DNA from 4 places in the Pseudomonas sp. SG20052 genome. Region 4 is predicted to be linked to each of the others. Evidence: predicted binding sites of a transcription regulator. Region 4 holds the regulator's gene; each other region holds the start of a gene.

Region 1 (4,187 bases), 3.3 Mb from region 4:
ATCAATGCGGCAAGCACGGTGCCCGAGTTGCCGGCACCGGCGATGCCCATGGCCTTGCCTTGGTGTTGCGGCGGATACCATTGCGAGGCCAGCGGCAGGGCGACGGCGAAGGATGCGCCGGCCACACCGAGAAACAAGCCTAATAGCAGCGCTTGTTCGTAACTGTGGATGCCGTGTTTCCAGGCAACGAACAGGGCGCAGATGACGATCACCTGGCCGATCAGGCCAGCGGTCTTGGGCGACAGGCGATCAGCCAGCAAGCCCATCAAAAAGCGCAGTATGGCCCCGGCCAGAATCGGCGTGGCCACCACCAGCCCGCGTTGCTGGGTGGTCAGTTGCAGGTCGGTAGCGATCTGCACCGCCAGTGGGCCTAGCAGGTACCAGACCATGAAACTCAGGTCGAAATAGAGGAAGGCCGCGAACAATGTCGGGGTATGGCCAGATTTCCAGAAGCTTGAATTCATCGCGCACCTCAGCTGTAGGGAGTCTCGAGAAGGAGTCAGAAGCTTGCAGGTGGGGCGCCGCCTCGGCCGCACCACCGGCCCCGATCTCTGGGGCCAAAACGAAAAAACGCCGCCACCCGATTCGCCGTGGGCAAATGAGGTGAGCGACGTCTTTGTCGTAGGTGGGGCAACCGCCGTTGGTTACCTGTATGGATTACTTAGCCAGATCTGTGCCAACCCTCGGGAATGTGGGTTGAGGAGATTTTTGTGGCGAGGGAGCTTGCTCCCGCTTGAGTGCGCAGCACTCACAAAATCGGTTAGGCTGGCGGGTTTTTTGGGGCCGCTTCGCAGCCCAGCGGGAGCAAGCTCCCTCGCCACAAAGGGTAAGAGGTCAGCCGAGCAATTCACTCATGGCAATAATCTGCTCCGCCACCTGAATCAGTTTCTGCTGCCGGCTCATGGCCTGGCGGCGCATGAGGGTGTAAGCCTCTTCCTCGTTGCAGTCCTTCATCTTCATCAACAGCCCCTTGGCCAGCTCGATGCGCTTGCGCTCGGCCAGTTGCTGGTCGCGGGCGTTGAGCTGGGCGCGCAGGGCCTGGTCGCTTTCAAAGCGCGCCATGGCCACGTCGAGAATCGGCTGCAAGCGTTGTGCGTGAATGCCTTCGACGATGTAGGCACTGACCCCGGACTTGATTGCCTGGCGCATCACATCGGGGTCATGTTCATCGGTAAACATCACAATCGGTCGCGGTTGGTCGCGGCTCACGAGCACCACTTGCTCCATCACATCGCGGCTGGGTGACTCGGTATCGATCAAAATCACATCCGGACGCACCGTTTCGACGCGCGCGGGCAGGTCGATGGTCAGGCCGGATTCGTCGATCACCTCGAACCCGGCTTCGGTCAGGGCTGCTTTCAGGCGACCGACTTTCTTCGCGGTGTCGTTGATCAGCAGGATACGCAACATATTCGCAGTCTCCTGTCAGCGGCTGGCGATTCGGTGCGAGCTTTCGCTCATGGCGTGCAGCTTGAAACTGCGGGCATAGCCGGTCGGGTCGGAGCCGTCCCAGACTTTGCCGTCGATCAATTGGCTGCTGCGCATGTCCTCACCCTCGGCGGCAACACCGACTGCGCTGGCGGCCTCACGATACAAGTCTAGTTGCTGGACCTCACGGGCCACGCCGAGGTAATCCGGGTCGTCGCGCAACAAGCCCCAGCGGCGGAACTGGGTCATGAACCACATACCATCGGACAAGTACGGCACGTTGACCTCACCGCCCGCATGGAAACGCAGCGCGTGCGGGTCCTGCCAGCGATTGCCGAGGCCATCGGCGTAGTCGCCAAGCAAGCGCGGTTCGATGCAATCGAGCGGTGCATCAAGGTATTCGGGCGCGCTCAACAGCTTCGCGGTGCTACGGCGGTTCTCGCTGCCGTCTTCAATGAAGCGGCTGGCTTCGAGGATCGCCATCACCAATGCCCGGGCGGTGTTGGGGTACTGCTCGACAAAGGCGCGAGTGCAGCCGAGGACTTTTTCCGGGTGATCAGGCCAGATGGTCTGGGTCGTTGCCATGGTGAACCCCTGATTCTGCTTCACCGCGCTGGCGGACCACGGTTCGCCGACGCAGAAACCGTCGATGCGTCCGGCTTGCAGGTGCGCGACCATCTGTGGTGGTGGCACCACCACGCTGTCGACGTCCTGCAACGGATGAATGCCCTGGCTCGCGAGCCAGTAATACAGCCACATGGCGTGGGTGCCTGTCGGAAATGTCTGGGCGAAGGTCAGTTTTGGGCGACTTTGGTGCACGTGCCGGTCCAGTGCTTCAGGACTGGTCACCCCCAAGGCCTGCAAGCCATGAGAAAGGTTGATGCTCTGGCCGTTCTGGTTCAGGCCCATGAGCACCGCCATGTCGGTCGGCGCCACGCCGCCGATGCCCAGGTGCACGGCGTAGATCAAGCCGTACAGGCTGTGGGCGGCGTCGAGTTCGCCGCTGACCAGCTTGTCCCGCAGGTTGGCCCAGGACGACTGGCGCTTGAGGTTCAGGGTCAGGCCGTAAGGCTGCGCGAAACCCTGCGTGGCCGCGACCACCACCGAGGCACAGTCACTCAGGGCCATGAAGCCGAGGTTGATCTCAGTCTTTTCCGGGGCATCGCTGCCATTGACCCAGGCCAGTGGGCCCGCTGTGGTTTCATTCATGGTTAAACACCTTCCAAAAAAAAGCGTCGTACCGGGCTGCTTGCCAGGGCAAGGCCAAGTGACGACGCCTTTGTCTTTCGACTCATCCCGCCGTTGGCATGAGTGCTGATGTCAGTGAGGGTGCAAGGCATATGCCATCGTCCGCTGATTTTGTTGCGCGCCTCGCTTGCGGCACCGATGCCCGGCTATAATCGCCGCCTCATTTCGCCGCCATTCGAGTCAAAACCGCCCATGTACACCCTGGCCCGTCAGCTGTTGTTCAAACTTTCCCCGGAAACCTCCCACGATCTGTCCCTGGACCTGATCGGCGCGGGCGGGCGTTTGGGCCTCAACAGTCTGCTGTGCAAGGCGCCGGCGAAAATGCCGGTGAACGTCATGGGCCTGGAGTTTCCGAACCCGGTAGGTTTGGCGGCGGGTCTGGACAAGAACGGTGCGGCCATCGACGGATTTGCCCAGCTGGGGTTCGGCTTTGTCGAAATAGGCACCATCACCCCGCGTCCGCAGCCGGGTAACCCCAAGCCACGGATTTTCCGTCTGCCGGAGGCCGAGGCGATCATCAACCGCATGGGGTTCAACAACCTCGGCGTCGATCACCTGCTGGCACGCGTGGCGGCGGCCAAGTACAAGGGCGTGCTGGGCATCAACATCGGCAAGAACTTCGATACGCCGGTTGAGCGCGCGGTCGACGATTATCTGATCTGCCTGGACAAGGTCTACGCCCACGCCAGTTACGTGACGGTCAACGTCAGCTCGCCGAACACCCCGGGCCTGCGCAGCCTGCAATTCGGCGATTCGCTCAAGCAATTGCTGGCTGATCTGGCGACCCGTCGCGCGGAACTGGCCCTGCGCCACGGCAAACATGTACCGCTGGCGATCAAGATCGCGCCGGACATGACCGATGAAGAAACCGCTCAGGTCGCGCAAGCGCTGATCGAAACCGGGATGGACGCAGTGATTGCCACCAACACCACCCTGAGCCGTGTGGGCGTTGAAGGCATGGAGCATGGTGATGAGGCGGGCGGTCTGTCCGGCGCACCGGTTCGCGACAAGAGCACCCACACCGTGAAGGTATTGGCGGCGGAACTGGCGGGTCGCTTGCCAATCATCGCCGTGGGCGGCATCACCGAAGGCAAGCATGCGGCTGAGAAAATCACTGCGGGTGCTAGCCTGGTGCAGCTCTATTCCGGCTTCATCTACAAAGGCCCGGCGCTGATTCGCGAGTCCGTCGACGCAATCGCGGCGCTGCGCTGAAGGGTTGAGCAGGTCCTGGCGTTGAGGTTTTTTGTGGCGAGGGAGCTTGCTCCCGCTCGGCTGCGAAGCAGTCGTAAACCCCGCAACCGCGTTTTACCTGACACTCCGAGTTGTGGCTGGTTCTGGGGCCGCTTCGCAGCCCAGCGGGAGCAAGCTCCCTCGCCACAAAAGCAGTGTTCAGATTCCAGGTAATTGGCGGGCATAAAAAAGGGCTCCTCGAAGGAGCCCCTGGGCCGGAGCCCGCCGCCCGGATGGGGCGTGCGTGGTAAGTCGTTACGTAATCAGATTGTCGTGTCGGA
Region 2 (4,187 bases), 3.0 Mb from region 4:
TGTTGCTCTGCCCGGACTTGCTGTCGCCCTTGGTCGCGCGATCACCTTCGTAGCCAACGTCCAGGCTCAGGCTACCGCTGCCCACAGGGTCGCTGGTGCTCAGGCCACCGCCAAAGAACGAGCTCAGGCCGATGTCGGTCTTGCTGTTCTTGCCGATTTGCGAGTTGGCGTTCTTGCTGGCCTGGGTGCGCTCGTTCAGGGTGATGGTGATGATGTCACCGACCCGGAACGCCTTGCGGTCGCTGTACAGGTTCTGTTCAAAGCCGGCCTGATAGATCGAGCCGTTATTGGCGGCAGCCGGCAACGGCGTGCGCGGCAACACCGGGGCGTAGTAAGGGTCATTGGGCTTGGGTGGCGGAGCGACGCAGCCCGCGAGCACGACGACCCCACTCAGTGCCAGAACAGATACAAAGCGATTCATGACCCTACCTCACGGTGTTGCAGACGACCTCATGGCCGCCTCATAGACTGATTACAGATTCTGCGTTACGAACGAGAGCATCTGGTCGGCGGTGGAGATCACCTTGGAGTTCATCTCGTAAGCGCGCTGAGTGGTGATCATGTTGACCATCTCTTCAACGGTGCTGACGTTGGACGTTTCCAGGGTGTTCTGCAGCGTGGTACCGAAACCGTTCAGGCCCGGGGTGCCGACTTGCGGCGCGCCGCTGGCAGCGGTTTCCAGGAACAGGTTGTTACCCACGGCTTGCAGGCCGGCCGGGTTGATGAAATCGGCGGTTTGCAGGTTGCCGATCACCTGGCTGGCCGGGTTACCCGGAACGGTGACCGACACGGTGCCGTCGCGACCGACCGTGAAGGTCTGCGCGTCGTTCGGAATGACGATGGCCGGTTCCAGGGCGAAGCCGCTGGCATTGACGATCTGGCCATTGGAATCGAGGTGGAACGTGCCGTCACGGGTGTAGGACGTGGTGCCGTCCGGCTGCAGAATCTGGAAGAAACCGCGACCATCGACGGCCAGGTCCAGCGGCTGCTCAGTGGTTTGCAGGCTGCCGGCGGTGAAGTTTTTCTGGGTGCCGACGATGCGCACACCGGTACCCACTTGCAGACCCGACGGCAGTTCGCTGTCCTGGGTCGACTGGGCGCCTGGCTGGCGTTTGATCTGATAGAGCAAGTCCTGGAACTCGGCACGGTCACGTTTGAAACCCGTGGTCGACACGTTGGCCAGGTTGTTGGAAATGGTCGTCAGGTTGGTGTCCTGGGCGGACAGACCTGTTTTGGCAACCCATAGAGCCGGAAGCATTCGATTCTCCTCGTGCGCCTGTTTTACGGCGCGACGTTCTGATAATTAGCTGATCTGCAAGACCCGAGCCATGGCCTGGTCATCGTCTTTGGCGGTGTTCATCATCTTGATGTGCAGCTCGAACTGCTTCGACAAAGCCAGTACCGAGGTCATTTCTTCCACGGCGTTGACGTTGCTCGACTCAAGGAACCCGGACACCAGTTTGACGCCTGCATCGGCTTGCGCCGGCTTGCCGTCCTTGGTGTGGATCGAACCATCCAGGCCTTTGGTCATGTTCTTCAGGTCAGGGTTGACCAATTTGATACGGTCGACTTCAGCCATCACACGCGGGCCTTCGCCCATCGCACGGATGCTGATGGTGCCGTCTTCGCCCACTTCGATCTGCTGCTCGGGCGGCACGGCGATCGGTCCGCCATTGCCCATCACCGGCATACCGTTGCCGGCACGCAGCACGCCCAAGGCGTCCACGTTCAGGCTGCCGGTGCGCACGTAGCTTTCAGCGCCATCGGGTGTCTGCACGGCGATCCAGCCATTGCCTTGCACCGCGACATCGAGGTCGCGACCGGTTTCCACCAGCGAACCTGGTGAGAAGTCGGTGGCCGGACGCTCGGTCATGGCAAACGCACGCGCCGGAAAGCTGTCACCAAACACCGGCATCGAACGGGCCTGTTCCAGGTCCTTCTGAAAACCGTTGGTAGAGATGTTTGCCAGGTTGTTGGCATGAGCCTTCTGCGCCAGTGCATTCTGGCTGGCGCCGGTCATTGCCACATAAAGGTACTTGTCCACACTCTTTCCTCTGCATGCCGGACGTTTGCCGCCCACCGCTGTACTGTTGAGCGATAAGCAATTTACAGACCAACTTTTTTCTGGCGGTGCGAGGCCCGGCAAACAAAGGACTTGAGGGGTTTTGCGGGGATTGAGGAATTGTATCGGAGACGAAAAACCGGCGGTGTTATGCCGGTTGGTGGCAAGTGCTGGCCTTTGCAGCCAACAGGATCCCCTGTGGCGAGGGAGCAAGCTCCCTCGCCACAAAGTTGTCATTGCTTCAGCTTAAGCGTCGGGGTCTTTGCCGACATCATATTCACGCAACTTGTTGGCAATGGTCGTATGCGAAACCCCCAACCGCTTGCCCAGCTGCCGACTGCTCGGATGCTCGGAATACAACCGCTCCAGCACCGCTTTCTCAAAGCGCCCGACGATCGCATCCAGCCCGCCTTCGAGGGAGAAATCGCCAAGCGGCTGACGCACGCCGTAATCCGGCAAGCGAATGTGCTCGGCCTTCACGGTCCCGCCTTCGCACAACGAAACCGCCTGGAACAACACGTTTTCCAATTGCCGGACATTGCCCGGCCAATGGTAATGACTGAGCCGCTCCATCGCCGCTGGCGCCAGCTTCGGCAGCGGGCAACCGATCTGACGACTGGCCTGGTCGAGGAAGTGCTCCACCAACGGCGTCAAACCATCGAGGCATTCACGCAGCGGCGGAATGTGCAGTGAGAGCACGTTCAAGCGGTGATACAAATCCTGGCGAAACTCGCCCCGCGCGCATAACTCGGACAAGTCCACCTGCGTCGCGCAGATCACCCGCACATCCAGATAGACCTCTTCATCACTGCCCACACGACGGAAGCAACCGTCCTGCAAGAAGCGCAGCAATTTCACCTGCAAGCGCGGGCTCATTTCCCCGACGCCATCGAGAAACAACGTACCGCCCGCCGTCAGCTCCAGCAGCCCAAGCTTGCCTTCGGCACGCGCGCCTTCGAAGGCGCCGGGGCCGTAGCCGAACAGCTCGGTCTCCGCCATCGATTCCGGCAGGCCGGCGCAGTTGAGTGCCATCAAGGGTGACTGGCCGCGTGGGCTGGCGAGGTGGCAGGCGCGGGCCAGCAATTCTTTACCGGTGCCGGTTTCGCCTTCTATCAATAGCGGTGCATCCAGTGGCGCCATGCGCCGCGCTTCGCGGACCACCGCGGCCATGACTTTCGAGCTTTGGAAGATGCTGTCGAACCCGCGCAGTTCCTGCTTGCGCACGTTATAGATGCGCTCCCCCACCCGATCAGCGCGGTGCAACGTCAGGACTGCACCGGCCATGGCTTCGCTGTCGTCATGCTCGGATTGCAGCGGCGCGATGTCGGCGAGGAACACATCGCCCTTGACCTTGACCCGCAGCCCGTTGATCCGCGACTTGTTGGCACGCACCAGTTCCGGCAAATCAAAATCCTCGGCGTAACGCGACAGCGGAATCCCCGGCACCTCATCCACCCGCACCCCGAGCAACTGCGCCGCCGCCCGGTTAGCCGCCACGATGGAGCCGCCCATGTCGATCGACAACACCGGAAACTCCAGGGCGCCGAGCAAGGCATTGAGCTCCATGTGCCGACGCTCGCTGGGCATCAGCCCTACACGCTTGACGCCAAATACCCCGGCAATCGACTCGAATTTCGGACGCAACGCCTGGAACTGAATATTGATCAGGTTCGGGCAGTGCAGGTAGATCGCATTGCCATGCTCACCGCCGACCTCGCCGCGAGCGACGTTGATTCCGTACTCGACCAGCAAGTTGAGAATGTCGCGCAGGATGCCGATGCGGTTCTGGCAGTGGACTTTGATACGCATATAAAGGCCCAAGAAAAACGGTCAATAGGTTGGATGCCCGAGGTACAACCCTGTGGGAGCGAGCCTGCTCGCGAATACGTCGGTGCATTCGGCATTGATGTGTCAGGCAGAACGCTTTCGCGAGCAGGCTCGCTCCCACAGGGTATTTTTTTGCTGGCACGCTCAGATAGCCGTCAAGATTATGTGACAGGCGCAACGCTTTTCAAACCCGAAAAACTCAATACCTGCGCCACTGCGATCCATTCGTAACGAAATCTTTACGAAAACTGGAGAGATTTCCTACGCAGGGCACGATTCACCTACTGCAACGCGGCAC
Region 3 (4,187 bases), 3.2 Mb from region 4:
CGTCCAGGGTGCCGGTAATCAGCAGCGGCATGGCCAGTTCGTGCAGACCGTCACCGCGACCGTCCTGCGGCATCAGCGACAGCGAATAACTGATGTCGAGCATCCGTGCGAGGTTTTCCGCCCGCTCCAGGTAACGCGACATCCAATACAAATCCGAGGCAGTTCTACTTAACATGGCAGGCTTCCTTCAATCCTCGACCACCCAGGTGTCCTTGGTTCCGCCGCCCTGGGAAGAATTCACCACCAGAGAGCCTTCACGCAGGGCCACACGGGTCAAACCGCCGGGCACAACCCGGGTTTCACGGCCAGACAATACAAACGGACGCAGGTCGATATGGCGTGGCGCAATGCCGTTTTCGACAAAGGTCGGACAGGTCGACAGGGATAACGTCGGTTGCGCGATATACGCATGAGGCTTGGCTTTGATTCGCGCGCGGAACGACTCGATTTCCGCCGCGGTCGCCGCCGGCCCCACCAGCATTCCGTAACCGCCGGAGCCCTGGGTTTCCTTGACCACCAGGTCTGGAAGATTGGCCAGCACGTGGGACAGTTCAGAAGGATTGCGACACTGGAACGTCGGCACGTTCTTCAGGATCGGCTCTTCGTCCAGGTAGAAACGGATCATGTCCGTGACAAACGGATACACCGATTTGTCGTCCGCGACCCCGGTGCCGATGGCATTCGCCAGCACCACGTTGCCGGTTCGGTAGGACGACAGCAGCCCTGGAACGCCAAGCATCGAGTCCGGGTTGAACGCCAGCGGGTCGAGGAATGCATCGTCGAGGCGACGGTAAATCACGTCGACCGCCTTCGGCCCGTCCGTGGTGCGCATGAACACCTTGTCGTCGCGCACGAACAGGTCCGCGCCTTCCACCAGCTCCACGCCCATCTCTCGCGCCAAAAAGGCGTGCTCGAAAAACGCGCTGTTGAAGCGACCCGGCGTCAGCACCACCACGCTCGGATTATCGATCGGGCTGGAGCTTTTCAGAGTGTCGAGCAGCAGGTTCGGATAATGGTCGATTGGCGCGATGCGCTGAGCCGAGAACAACTCGGGAAACAGTCGCATCATCATCTTGCGGTCTTCGAGCATGTAGCTCACGCCGCTGGGTGTACGCAGGTTGTCTTCGAGCACGTAGTACGTGCCGTCGCCATCGCGTACCAGATCGACACCGGAAATGTGCGAATAGATATCGCGGTGCAGATCGAGCCCTTGCATCGCCAGCTGGTATTGCTCGTTGGCCAGCACCTGCTCGGCCGGAATGATGCCGGCCTTGATGATGCGCTGCTCGTGGTAGAGGTCGGCGAGGAACATGTTCAACGCCTTGACCCGCTGGATACAGCCGCGCTCGACGATCCGCCATTCACTGGCGGGGATGCTGCGCGGGATGGTATCGAAGGGAATCAGGCGCTCTGTCCCCTGCTCATCACCGTAGAGCGTGAAGGTAATCCCGGCGCGATGAAATAACAGATCGGCCTCGCGTCGCCGTTGTGCCAAGAGCTCGTCAGGCGTCTCGGCCAGCCAACGGGCAAACTCCCGATAATGCGGGCGGACCTGGCCGCCGGCATCGTACATCTCATCAAAATAGGTGCGGATCATGCCGTACTCCTTGTCACCCGGACATCTAGGCATCGCAAGGCCCGTGCCATCGGCAGAAACGCTTTGTTATCAATCAGTTGGAGAATCACGCCGTTTGCACCGCACCAATCCTGTGCAGCAAACGCCCCACGCTGATCGCCCCCGCTTCATTGCAAGGCGACGTTGTCACCTATCACCAGCATAGTCAGAGTTGATTTCACTGCCCGGCCGGCGGTGCGGATAATCCGCGCATCCGCTGCAAAACCTGACCGAACTTCCCTTTAGCCGCCTGCTCAGGCGGTTTTTTTTGCCTCGGGATTCTTGTTTCAGGGTTTTGCCAAGGGGCGGATGCCACAAACGAAAACGGCCAACCCGAAGGTCAGCCGTTGCTGAGCGTTGTCACTGTTCATAACGTTATGCGAGACGCCCTCGTATTTCCTGCTTGACGCCCCACCCTTCGAGGATGCCGCCCAGAGGCTCAACCACCGCCTCGAAACCCTGTTCGAAATCGCCGATGTCATCGTAGGTGGCGTACATGACTTTGCTCAGTTCGAGCGCCCATGCGCCGTCATCGCGCACACTGATTTGCGCGTTCAAGGATTCACCTTTGTATTGCCCTGCCGCCCTGCGTGCCCGCTCCTCGTCCGGGAAAATGGCGTAGAACTCGATGGGATGGAACCGTGAAAAATCGAAACCGCCTTCTTTCATGCGGCGCAACACGCTGCTGCTGATGTCTTCTTGATAGGCTGTGCTCATGAAACGTCCCCCTCAATCATGATGGATAGACTTTCCGTATTCCCGGCACGCGCAACCGATTGGTGCGAGCGATGCGGCAACCAGGTCGCCGGTGGGAAGCAAGCATGTAGCTGACAAGTCCAGACCTTAGCGATCCGTTCGCTGATCTCGATTGCAGAGTAGCCCCAAGACGGAGGCGCTGCCAAGGCCTGGATAAGAATGAGACAGGTGTTGTTCAGATTGGCGTGATAACGAGGATTTGAATGCTGTTCTGCGCTTTGAGACTTTTTACGCCGGCATCAGCGGTGCGCCCTTCCAGATCATTCAGATCCAGCTCAGCGGCGACAGGAAGGAGCCGGCCTTTGATGAGTTTCGCGGCTTGCTCGTTATCCGGGCACTTGTCGCACTCAAAGACTTCATCGACTCTTTCACCGTGATCATCCACGAAAGTGATTTTCCACTTTTGCATCAGTGCCTCCTCGAACAAACCCGCAAATGGGCTTACAAGCATCTGGACGTTTGGCCTGAGTGATCGTTCAAACGGATTACCGCATGCAGGTATGAAAAACATACAGGAACCTGCAGGAGCGAAGCTTTCGCGAGCAAGCTTCGCTCCTGCAAGGGGGCTATGCGTACATCTTCAGTTTAGTCGTTGCTTGGCTTGTTGATCGCTTGCAGCACGTATTGCGGCAAGGCGAAGGCGCCGATGTGGATTTCCGGGTTGTAGTAGCGGGTGATGATGCCGCTGCCGGCGAAACGCTGTTGCAGGGTTTCGCGGGACAACTTGCGATAGGCGGTGTTGGTCGCCCCCCAAGCAAAGGTCATCGAGCCGCCGATGTAGGTCGGCACCGCGGCCTGATAGAAGTGCCAGTCCGGGAACAGACTGCGCAGGCGACCCGCGGTGGTTTTGACTTCTTCGATCTGCATGAACGGCGTGCCGTTCTGCGTGACCAGGATGCCGCCCTCGTTCAGGCAGCGACGGCAGGCCTGGTAGAAGTTTTCGGAGAACAGCACTTCACCCGGACCGATCGGGTCAGTGGAATCGGAAATGATCACGTCGAATTTTTCGGTGGTGGTGGCGACGAAACGCATGCCGTCATCGATTACCAGATTCAAGCGAGGATCATCGAACGCACCCTTGGAGTGGTTCGGCAGGAATTCCTTGCACATGTCGACCACGGTGCCGTCGATCTCGACCATGGTGATGTGCTCAATGCTGCGGTGCTTGGCCACTTCACGCAGCATGCCGCCGTCGCCACCACCGATGATCAGTACACGTCTGGCGGCGCCATGCGCCAGGATCGGCACGTGGGTGAGCATCTCGTGGTAGATGAATTCGTCGGCCTCGGTGGTCTGGATGACGCCGTCCAGCGCCATGACCCGGCCCATGCGCGGGTTCTCGAAAATCACCAGGTGCTGGTGTTCGGTGCGCACTTCGTGCAGCAGTTTTTCCATGCGAAAACGCTGGCCGTAGCCTTCGTAGAGGGTTTCCAGGTATTCGCTGGTGGTGATGTTGCTCATGGGAAGTGCTCCGATGAATGCGGTGGCAACGGACGGTTACCCGCCCATGATGGCCAATCGATCGGCTCGATTAACCGGGAAAGGCGCGCATTCTACGTTGCGGAAGATGACAGGTCGAACCTTCTGACACCCACATACCTGTAGGAGCGAGGCTTGCCCGCGAAGAACGATAACTTGGTCTCTCTGTTAAACCGTTTAATCGTTCTTCGCGGGCAAGCCTCGCTCCTACAGGGGGGCGGTGTTGGGGTCAGATCCGCACATTGCCCCGGGGCCCGGCGATAGCCCAGATGATCAGGCCCAGGACAGGCAGCAGCAGAATCAGCAGCACCCAGATGATTTTCATCCCTGTGTCAGC
Region 4 (4,187 bases):
CCAGCAGAACGAACAGCAGGTCGACCGGGGCGCCGTCGATGGCGTCGAAATCAATGGGTGCATCAAGGTGCATCAGGGCGCTGATGGGCGAGGTGCAGCCCTTCAGGCGGCAGTGGGGAATGGCGATGCCGTTGCCAAAACCGGTTGAGCCGAGTTTTTCACGGGCAATCAGAGCCTCGAAGACATCTTGCATCTCCAGATCCGGCACTTCTTTGTGGATAAGGTTGGCAATTTGCTCGAGGGCTTTCTTTTTACTGCCGCCCGGCACGTTCACGAGGGAACGGCCGGGGGTCAGGATGCTTTCAAGTCGGATCATGGGTTGGGAGTGTTAACGACCGGTCGCGCCCTGGAGGAGGCTTTGGGTCTTTTCCTTATGCTTTTTGAGTTGTTTATCCAGCTTGTCGGTCAGTGCGTCGATCGCCGCGTACATATCGGTATGCTCCGCGTTTGCGACCACTTCATTGCCGGGAATATGCAGCGTGGCTTCGATTTTCTGCTTGAGCTTTTCGACCGTCATTGTGACCTGCACGTTGGTGATCTTGTCGAAATGCCTCTCTAATCGTTCGAGTTTTTCGCCGATGTAGGTGCGAAGAGGTTCGGTCACTTCCAGTTGGTGTCCACTGATGTTGACTTGCATACAGCTTCTCCTTCGTTGCCAGTGCATAAAGCGGCAGGCAGAAATGCCTGCCACTGGAACGCTGTGGCGTGGCTCTACATCAACCGCTTGCGTTCGCTCGAAGGCGCGATCCCGAGGGATTCACGGTACTTGGCGACGGTGCGGCGAGCCACCTGAATGCCTTGTGCCTCCAGTAAACCAGCGATCTTGCTGTCACTCAACGGCTTTTTCTGATTTTCAGCAGCAACCAGTTTTTTGATGATCGCGCGGATCGCCGTGGACGAGCATTCACCGCCTTCGGAGGTGCTGACGTGGCTGGAGAAAAAGTATTTCAGTTCATATATGCCCCGAGGGGTATGCATGAATTTTTGCGTGGTGACCCGTGAAATCGTCGACTCGTGCATCCCCACCGCTTCGGCGATGTCATGCAGGACCAGCGGCTTCATCGCTTCGTCGCCGTATTCAAGAAAGCCGCGCTGATGCTCGACGATCTGAGTGGCTACTTTCATCAGGGTTTCGTTGCGGCTTTGCAGGCTCTTGATGAACCAGCGGGCCTCTTGCAACTGATTGCGCATGAAGGTGTTGTCGGCGCTGGTGTCGGCGCGGCGCACAAAACCGGCGTATTGGGCGTTGACCCGCAGCCGTGGCACCGATTCCTGGTTCAGCTCGACCAGCCAGCGCTCATTGTCCTTGCGCACGATCACGTCAGGGACAACATATTCGGCTTCACTGGACTCGATCTGCGAGCCCGGGCGCGGGTTGAGGCTCTGCACCAGCTCGATGACCTGGCGCAGCTCATCTTCCTTGAGCTTCATGCGACGCATCAGCTGGCTGTAATCGCGGCTGCCGAGCAGGTCGATGTAGTCGGTGACCAGGCGTTTCGCTTCGGCCAGCCAAGGCGTCTTGGCAGGCAGTTGGCGCAATTGCAGCAGCAGGCATTCGCCCAGGTTGCGGGCGCCAATGCCGGCCGGTTCGAATTGCTGGATGCGGTGCAGGACGGCTTCGATCTCGTCCAGTTCGATGTCCAGTTCCGGATCGAAGGCCTCGAGAATTTCCTCGAGGGTTTCGTCCAGGTAGCCCTGATTGTTGATGCAGTCGATCAGGGTCACGGCGATCAGACGATCGGTGTCGGACATCGGTGCCAGGTTCAGTTGCCACAACAAATGGCTTTGCAGGCTTTCACCGGCCGATGTGCGGGTGGTGAAATCCCACTCGTCGTCATCGTTGCTCGGCAAGCTGCTGGCGCTGGTCTGGTAGACGTCTTCCCACGCGGTATCAACGGGCAGCTCGTTGGGAATGCGCTCGTTCCAGTCGCCTTCCTCGAGGTTATCCACCGTCGGGGCGGTTTCCTGGTAGGAGGGTTCCGAAATGTCGGCGTTGGGGAGCTGTTCGGCTTTGTCGGCCAAGGGGTCGGCGTTATCGAAGTCGTCGCCTTCTTCCTGGCGTTCGAGCATCGGATTGGACTCCAGGGCCTCCTGGATTTCCTGTTGCAGGTCCAGGGTCGACAATTGGAGCAGGCGGATGGCCTGTTGCAGCTGCGGTGTCATCGTCAGCTGCTGGCCCATTCTCAAGACTAGCGATGGTTTCATGGCAGGGGCTTAACACCTTATTCGCCGGCGCACATGCGCCATCCACTACAGGGCGCCGGAGCGCCAAACATAAGCAAATTATATGCCCGAAACTGCAGCGTTTGCCTAGAGCGCTGTAACAATAAAAAAGTATTGATTTTTTATCGAGACGAGCGCTCGGACAATCAGCCAGACACCTTACTGCTTAAAGGCGGAATTCATGGCCCAGATACACTTCCTTAACCAGTTCGTTGGCCAGGATGGTGGCGGAGTCACCTTCGGCGATCAGTTGACCATCGTTGACGATGTAGGCGGTTTCGCAGATATCCAGGGTTTCACGGACGTTGTGGTCAGTGATCAGCACGCCAATGCCTTTGGCCTTGAGGTGGTAGATGATCTGCTTGATGTCGCCCACCGAAATAGGGTCCACACCGGCGAATGGTTCGTCGAGGAGGATGAATTTCGGGTTGGTGGCCAGTGCCCGGGCGATTTCCACCCGACGACGTTCACCACCGGACAGGCTCATGCCTAGGTTGTCGCGGATGTGGCTGATGTGGAATTCCTGCAGCAGGCTTTCCAGTTCCTTGCGACGCTCGGCCTTGTCGAGTTCCTTGCGGGTCTCGAGGATGGCCATGATGTTATCGGCGACCGAGAGTTTGCGGAAGATCGACGCTTCTTGCGGAAGATAGCCGATACCGGCCTTCGCACGACCGTGCATTGGCTGGTGGCTGACGTCCAGGTCGTCGATCAGCACGCGACCCTGATCGGCCTGCACCAGGCCGACGATCATGTAGAAACAGGTGGTCTTGCCGGCGCCGTTAGGGCCTAGCAGGCCGACGATTTGACCGCTGTCGATGGACAGGCTGACGTCACGCACGACCTGGCGGCTCTTGTAGCTCTTGGCCAGATGCTGAGCTTTCAGAGTTGCCATTAAGGAGCCTTTTTCGCGTCGTTTTTCGGCTTGGGCTGGATCACCATGTCGATGCGCGGACGCGACTCGGTAACCTTGCTACCCGTAGCACGCCCGGCGCTCGCAAGCTTTTTCTGGGTGTCGTAGACGATTTTTTCGCCCTGGGTGACGTTGTTGTCCTTGTCGACGACTTTTGCCTTGTCGATCAGCACGACGCGGTTTTGCGAGGCGTGGTACTGGATGGTCACGCCCCAGCCCTGAACAGGCTTGGTGTCGCCGGCCGTCTGCATCTGCTCGAAGTAGGCGAGGTTGCCCACCGAGGTCACCACGTCGATGTCGCCAGCCGGGGTACGGGTGATGGTCACGGTATTGCCGGTGACCTTCATCGAGCCCTGAGTGATGATCACGTCACCTTTATAGGTGGCAACGCCATTCTTGTCGTCCAGTTGGGCGTCGTCGGCCTGAATGCGGATAGGCTGCTCTTGATCGTTCGGCAGAGCCCAGGCGCTCACGCTTCCCAGTGCTGCGCCCAGACTGAGCAAAATAGGGAGAGTTTTAACGAGCCTCATACTGTCCTCTTACGTTCGATAGCAGGTGTATCCTGCTTTCTTTCAAATACGCTTTCATTCCGTTGCCTGTCGATACACCGCCAGCGCCGTCGATTCTAACGGGTTGATCGGTCTGCGCATATTGCTGCTGCGGGAACACCGTCATTCGGGTGGTGGTAATCAGGGTTCGGCGGTTTTTCTCGTCGAAACGGGTGATGCGCACCGAGTCGATCAGCTCGACCTGAGTGCCGTCCGGGTTGACTTCGCCGCGCTCACTCTGGACGTGCCACGGAAACTGCGTACCGCGAAACATGTTCAGGTCAGGGTTGGTCAGCAACGTCACCTCGCTCGCTTTCAGGTGTTCGACCTTGTCGGACGTCATTTCGTATTGCAGTTTGCCGTCCGGCAGGTACTGAACGCTGTGGGCGTTGAGGGCGTAATAGTCGATTGCGCTTTCATCGACCGTGACCACCGGCTTGTCGAGGAAGCGTTCCGGGCTGATGTTCCAGTAGCCGACCGCGGCGAACAGCGCCGCGATGCAGCCG

Evidence for each region. Region 4 encodes sigma-54, which starts transcription at its own class of promoters, with help from an activator protein. Its sites were predicted from a motif close to ANTGGCATNNANNTTGCTNT; they were not measured.
Region 1: a site for sigma-54 is predicted at 2,757-2,776, ahead of RHP74_RS21180 (CmpA/NrtA family ABC transporter substrate-binding protein). Genes of this name have one in related genera too.
Region 2: a site for sigma-54 is predicted at 2,099-2,118, ahead of RHP74_RS22695 (flagellar basal body rod protein FlgF). Genes of this name have one in related genera too.
Region 3: a site for sigma-54 is predicted at 1,629-1,648, ahead of RHP74_RS21450 (circularly permuted type 2 ATP-grasp protein). Genes of this name have one in related genera too.

The regions. Positions count from the first base shown of each region.
Region 1 is NZ_CP134498.1:4,618,568-4,622,754, reverse strand. It holds gene RHP74_RS21190 (NarK/NasA family nitrate transporter) at 1-464, opposite strand, end outside; gene RHP74_RS21185 (ANTAR domain-containing response regulator) at 835-1,410, opposite strand; gene RHP74_RS21180 (CmpA/NrtA family ABC transporter substrate-binding protein) at 1,426-2,637, opposite strand; gene RHP74_RS21175 (quinone-dependent dihydroorotate dehydrogenase) at 2,869-3,888, shown strand.
Region 2 is NZ_CP134498.1:4,939,480-4,943,666, forward strand. It holds gene flgH (flagellar basal body L-ring protein FlgH) at 1-421, opposite strand, end outside; gene flgG (flagellar basal-body rod protein FlgG) at 473-1,258, opposite strand; gene RHP74_RS22695 (flagellar basal body rod protein FlgF) at 1,304-2,044, opposite strand; gene RHP74_RS22700 (sigma-54-dependent transcriptional regulator) at 2,309-3,871, opposite strand.
Region 3 is NZ_CP134498.1:4,683,207-4,687,393, forward strand. It holds gene RHP74_RS21445 (alpha-E domain-containing protein) at 1-175, opposite strand, end outside; gene RHP74_RS21450 (circularly permuted type 2 ATP-grasp protein) at 188-1,597, opposite strand; gene RHP74_RS21455 (ribonuclease E inhibitor RraB) at 1,991-2,332, opposite strand; gene RHP74_RS21460 (hypothetical protein) at 2,547-2,780, opposite strand; gene speE (polyamine aminopropyltransferase) at 2,957-3,832, opposite strand; gene RHP74_RS21470 (PLDc N-terminal domain-containing protein) at 4,080-4,187, opposite strand, start outside.
Region 4 is NZ_CP134498.1:1,087,433-1,091,619, forward strand. It holds gene ptsN (PTS IIA-like nitrogen regulatory protein PtsN) at 1-316, opposite strand, end outside; gene hpf (ribosome hibernation-promoting factor, HPF/YfiA family) at 329-637, opposite strand; gene RHP74_RS04795 (RNA polymerase factor sigma-54) at 712-2,205, opposite strand; gene lptB (LPS export ABC transporter ATP-binding protein) at 2,390-3,115, opposite strand; gene lptA (lipopolysaccharide transport periplasmic protein LptA) at 3,115-3,663, opposite strand; gene lptC (LPS export ABC transporter periplasmic protein LptC) at 3,650-4,187, opposite strand, start outside.